DNA from 2 places in the Pantoea cypripedii genome. Region 1 is predicted to be linked to the other one. Evidence: predicted binding sites of a transcription regulator. Region 1 holds the regulator's gene; the other holds the start of a gene.

Region 1 (3,123 bases):
CGATCCCGTGCATGCTGCGCGAAAAAAACCGCGCGATAAATCGCATGATCCCGTACATGCTGCACGAAAAAACCCGCGCGATTAATCGCATGATCCCGTACATGCTGCACGAAAAAACCCGCGCGATTAATCGCGCCGCTACGTTCGTGCTATGCCTCAACTACCTCATAGCTGTGGGTGATGTCGACGGCTTCGCCGAGCATGATCGCCACCGAACAATATTTTTCTGCCGAAAGATCCACTGCACGCGCCACCGCTTTATCGCCCAAATCCTTGCCGCTGACAATAAAATGCAGATTGATGTGTGTAAAAATCCGTGGCGCTTCTTCACGACGCTCAGAGGTGAGTTTCACCTCGCAATCGGTCACTTCATTGCGCCCTTTTTGCAGGATAGACACCACGTCAATTGCGCTGCAACCACCCGCCGCCATCAGCACCATCTCCATCGGACTCGGCGCTTTATCACCCGAGTTCCCATCCATTAATACCTGATGACCCGATGAGGATTCTCCGAGAAAGGTAAGCCCTTCCACCCATTTGACTCGTGCCTGCATTATTCTTTCTCCTGAATCGGCTGATTTGCCGCCAGAGTACGCTTTCACCTGAGAAACAGCAATCCAGACTAATCGCCCTTTTGCTGAAGCGAGACAACAGAAGACAGCTAGCAAAAGCTGTGCTACAAACAGAGCTGAAAATATTTTCGTCGTAATAGACGAAGGCGGGAAGAATCAGAAGCCTGGCTTAAGAGTCCACCCGAATAATTTCCTTTACTGGAAGCGCTCTACGATTTCACCGCCTGACAGGGAAAATTGCCCCCTGTGTTTTGGGCACGATTACAACAGAGGATAATAGCGAATGGTTCTCGGCAAACCGCAAACAGACCCTACACTCGAATGGTTCCTGTCCCATTGCCATATTCACAAATATCCATCCAAAAGCACCCTGATTCACCAGGGTGAAAAAGCGGAAACGCTCTACTACATCGTGAAAGGTGCCGTTGCGGTACTGATTAAAGATGAAGAAGGCAAAGAGATGATCCTCTCCTACCTCAATCAGGGGGATTTCATCGGCGAGCTTGGCCTGTTCGAAGAAGGTCAGGAACGCAGTGCCTGGGTACGAGCAAAAACTGCCTGCGAAGTGGCTGAAATTTCCTACAAAAAATTCCGTCAGCTGATTCAGGTAAACCCGGATATTTTAATGCGTCTTTCGGCGCAGATGGCACGTCGCCTGCAGGTGACATCAGAAAAAGTCGGCAACCTTGCCTTCCTTGATGTGACCGGTCGCATTGCGCAGACGCTGCTCAATCTGGCCAAACAGCCTGATGCCATGACCCACCCGGACGGGATGCAGATCAAAATCACCCGTCAGGAAATTGGTCAGATCGTCGGCTGCTCACGCGAGACAGTTGGCCGTATTCTGAAAATGCTGGAAGATCAAAACCTGATCTCCGCACATGGTAAAACCATCGTCGTTTACGGCACCCGCTAATTCCTTCTCACCCACGGCGTGATGGTCACATCGCGCCGTTTTTGTCTGCGATGAGCTGATGTGGCGCCGAATCATCTATCATCCCGAAGTTAATTACGCCCTGCGGCAAACGCTGGTGCTTTGCCTGCCCGTGGCTCTCGGCTGGCTGTTTGGCGACCTGCAAAAAGGTTTGCTGTTCTCGCTGGTTCCCGCCTGCTGCAATATTGCGGGGCTGGATACACCACATAAACGTTTCTTTAAACGCCTGATTGTCGGCGGATCCCTGTTTGCCACCGGCAGCTTTCTGATTCAGTGGCTGACGGATTACCATGTTCCTTTACCGCTGATTATGCTGGCTCTGCCGCTGCTGGTGGGCGTCACTGGCGAAATCAGTCCGTTGCATGGCCGCTTGCTGCCCGGCACCCTTATCGCCGCCATCTTCACGCTAAGCCTCGCAGGACGCATGCCGATATGGGTACCGCCGCTGCTGTATATCGGCGGCACGCTGTGGTACGGGCTGTTTAACTGGTTCTGGTTCTGGCTGTGGAAAGAACAGCCGATGCGTGAAACCCTCAGCCTGCTGTATCGCGAGCTGGCGGATTATTGCGATGCCAAATATACCCTGCTGACGCAGTTGACCGATCCGGAAAAGGCGCTGCCTCCGCTGCTGGCTCGCCAGCAAAAAGCGGTCGACCTGATCACCACCTGTTATCAGCAAATGCATATGCTGTCTGCCAGCCGCAACAACAGCCATAAACGCCTGACGCGCGCCTTCCAGGTGGCACTTGATCTCCAGGAACATATCTCGGTCAGCCTGCACCAGCCCGAAGAAGTGCAAAAGCTGGTGGAGCAGAGCCACGCTGAAGCGGTGATCCGCTGGAACGCGAAAACCATCTCGGCGCGGCTGCGGCTGCTGGCTGATGCCATCCTGTATCACCAGTTACCTGAGCGCTTTCATATGGAGAAGCAGCTCGGGGCGCTGGAAAAGATTGCGCGCCAGCACCCGGATAATCCGGTCGGTAATTTTTGCCTGTACCACTTCAGCCGGATTGCCCGCGTCTTGCGTACGCAGAAACCCCTTTATACCCGTGACCTGATGGCCGACCGCCAGCGGCGTTTACCGTTTTTTCCGGCGCTGCGCAGTTATCTGTCGCTAAAGTCCCCGGCGTTGCGCACCGCAGCACGGTTTGCCGTGATGCTGATGTTTGGCAGCGCGCTGGCCTTATTCTTCAACATCCCCAAGCCCTACTGGATTCTGATGACCACCATGTTCGTCAGCCAGAACGGCTACAGCGCCACCCGCGTGCGTATCCAGCACCGTGCGCTTGGCACTTTCACCGGGCTATTGATCGCCGCTGCTTCGCTGCGTTTGGCCGTACCGGAATCCATCACACTGCTGTTTATGCTGGCGATCACCCTCGCCAGCTATCTGGTGACGCGTAAATATTACGGCTGGTCGATGATTGGTTTTACGGTAACGGCGGTGTATTCGCTCCAGCTACTGTCACTGAATGGCGCGCAGTTTCTGCTGCCGCGTATGATGGATACGCTGATGGGCTGTCTGATCGCCTTTGGCGGCATGATTTGGCTGTGGCCACAGTGGCAGAGCGGCTTGCTACGTAAAAACGCGCACGATGCGCTGGAGGCTGACCAGGA
Region 2 (3,123 bases), 1.9 Mb from region 1:
TATTAGCGACATGAGGGTCACTCCTAATCACAACATCTGCTGGCGCTCCGCTCTGGGCGCACAGCCAAATTCCCGCCGGAACAAGGTGGAGAAATGGTTGCTGTCACCAAATCCACACTGAAAGGCGATATCCGTAATGCGCAAATCGCTGTGCCGTAACAGATGGCGTGCCTGAAGCAAGCGCAACCGGTTCAGGTAGCGTTGCGGCGTATTCCCGGTTTGCTGCTTCATCTGACGATGCAGCGTGCGCAGCGACAGTGAGAATTGGTCAGCCAGTGCCTCCCAGCCAATTTCTTCACTGTAGTGCTCATTCAGCCAGTCAAGCAACCGATGCAATCGGGCTTCCTGATCCTGGGCTTCATCGTTGTGACCCGCCTCGCGCAACAACACCAGCAGTTGCAGGAATAACTGTTCCTGACGCGCCTGCTTCTCCAGTGACCAGACACCTGGCGGATTCATCTGCGTAACAATCTGCAAGGCCTGGCCCATCACCTTGTGGTTAATTCGCCAGTGAGACGCGTAATTGCCATCCTCCTCGCGCGGCAGCAGGGCTTGCAGACCAGAGAGAAAACGGAAGGCTGCCGGACTGCGATACAACACGTTGGTCAGACACAGATTGTCGGTTTGCTCATAAAGGTGGCGATCGTGATCGCGGACGAAACACACACAACCGGCGCACAGCGCCTGCGGCTGACCATTGAACACATGAATGCCGGAACCCTGTTCTACCAGCACAATTTCGTGGAAATCATGGTGATGTTCAGGAAACGCCTGCTGCGGTACGCGTGGCTCGATGGCGATGGCGTAATCCCCGGCAGGGAAAAAATCTGCGCTGTGTAAAACGGTCATGGCTCGCCTCTCATTATTAACAAAACCGTAACCGAGTCTACTCAGGCGGCTGCCGCCTTACCTTGAATTTTCAACCGGCCGATGCAGGAAAATGGCTAATTTTTCAAGATCTCGCGTGTTGTTCGGGAAAATGCGGCGAAGGTCACAACCCGGCGCTTGTGTGGTTCTGTGAGCTGTCTCACGAACATCTTTGCAACGATGCCAGCAGCATTGGCGCGCTGGCAGTAAGGGGAAGGTGACCAGACGACAGGATTTTTACTCTGTACGCATCTCATCACAGGAAGAACACGCCATGAGTATGCGTAACATTGTTGCCATTGATTTAGGCGCATCCAGCGGGCGCGTCATGCTCGCACAATGGACTCCCGCGTCTCAGCGCATCACCCTGCGGGAAGTGCGCCGTTTTACTAATCAGCGCGTGCGCCGTGCCGGTTACGACTGCTGGGATCTGGACCATCTGGAGCAGGAGATACGTTGCGGGCTGCAACAGCTGGATGAAGAAGGTATCGTGCCGGACAGCATCGGTATCGATACCTGGGGTGTTGACCTGGTGCTGCTGGATGCCGATGGGCAGCGGGTCGGTGAGGCAGTGAGCTATCGCGACGCCCGCACCGACGGCCAGATGGCGCAGGCGATCAGCGATCTTGGCAAACCGGCCATTTATCAGCGCACCGGCATTCAGTTTCTGCCGTTTAACACCCTTTATCAGCTGCGCGCGCTGCATCTGCAACAGCCAGACTGGCAGGCGCAGGTGGCACATGCGTTGATGATTCCGGACTATCTGCATTATCAATTGACCGGCAACATGAACTGGGAATACACCAACGCCACGACGACCCAATTGCTGAACATCACCAGTGGCGAATGGGACGCGGATTTACTGGCCTGGGCGGGGGTAGATGCCAGCTGGTTTGGCAAACCCTCCGCACCGGGTAACACCGTCGGTTTTTGGTCCAGCCCCCGTGGGCACAGGATTCCGGTGATGGCGGTCGCCACCCACGACACCGCCAGTGCCGTGCTGGCAACGCCTTTAATGCAGGAGGATGCCGCTTACCTTAGCTCTGGCACCTGGTCGCTGATGGGGATTGAGAGCCTGCAACCTTGCCTGAGCCGTGCCGCGCTCGACGCCAATTTCACCAATGAAGGGGGGGCGGAGGGGTATCGGGTATTGAAAAATATCATGGGCCTGTGGCTGTTGCAGCGAGTGTGCAGCGAACTGCAAATCAGCGATCTCTGTGGATTGATTCAGCAGGCGGCGGATGAACCTGCCTGCCGTGCCCTGATCAACCCCAACGCCAGCCGCTTTATCAATCCCGCCAGTATGGTGCAGGAAATTCAGAACGCCTGTGCGGAACAACATATGCCGGTTCCCCAATCGCCTGCCGCGTTGGCCCGCACCATTTTTGACAGCCTGGCCTTGCTGTATCGCCAGGTCATCTGCGAACTCGGCCAGCTACGTTCAGCACCTTTGCGTCAGCTGCATGTGGTTGGCGGGGGTTGCCAGAATCCGTTGCTCAACCAGCTTTGCGCCGATGCCTGCCAGCTGCCGGTGTTTGCCGGACCGGTGGAAGCCTCGACGCTGGGCAATGTCGGCTGCCAGTTGATCGCTCTCGGTGAGCTGCGTGATGTTGCCGATCTGCGTCGCTGTATCAGCCAGAACTTCCCGTTAGAAAAATTCGAACCGCTTAACAACAGCGCGTTTCGTGCCAGCCAGGCACGTTTTGCCGCGCTGAGCCAACCCGCTAAGGAACTTGCTTATGACAAAGCTGATTGAACAGGCCTTTGACCTGGCGAAACAACGCTACACCGCGATCGGCGTGGATGTGGAACAGGTAATGACGCAACTGAATGATATTCCGGTGTCGATGCACTGCTGGCAGGGTGATGACGTGCGCGGATTCGAGAACCCACAAGGTGCTCTGACCGGCGGTATCCAGGCCACTGGCAATTACCCTGGTAAGGCGCGTAATGCTGAGGAACTGCGCGCTGATCTCGATAAAGCGATGTCGCTGATTCCGGGCGCAAAACGCCTCAATCTGCACGCTATCTATCTGGAAAGCGATAAGCCGGTAGAGCGTGATGCCATTGAACCGGCACATTTCAGTAACTGGGTCGAGTGGGCAAAGAGCAACAAACTGGGACTGGATTTCAACCCGACCTGTTTCTCACACCCGCTGAGCACCGACGGTTTTACTCTGGCGCATGCAGATAAAAACATCCGCCAGTTCTGGATTGACCACTGCAAGGCCAGCCGCCGCATTTCGGCTTCGTTCG

Evidence for each region. Region 1 encodes CRP, which controls carbon source genes, mostly activating them, when cyclic AMP is high. Its sites were predicted from a motif close to ATGTGANNNNNNTCACAT; they were not measured.
Region 2: a site for CRP is predicted at 980-997, ahead of rhaB (rhamnulokinase). Genes of this name have one in related genera too.

Annotation. Positions count from the first base shown of each region.
Region 1 is NZ_MLJI01000001.1:4,073,875-4,076,997, forward strand. It holds gene HA50_RS19110 (OsmC family protein) at 150-554, opposite strand; gene crp (cAMP-activated global transcriptional regulator CRP) at 856-1,488, shown strand; gene HA50_RS19120 (YccS/YhfK family putative transporter) at 1,547-3,123, shown strand, end outside.
Region 2 is NZ_MLJI01000001.1:2,187,859-2,190,981, reverse strand. It holds gene rhaR (HTH-type transcriptional activator RhaR) at 1-12, opposite strand, end outside; gene rhaS (HTH-type transcriptional activator RhaS) at 28-849, opposite strand; gene rhaB (rhamnulokinase) at 1,142-2,623, shown strand; gene HA50_RS10165 (L-rhamnose isomerase) at 2,607-3,123, shown strand, end outside.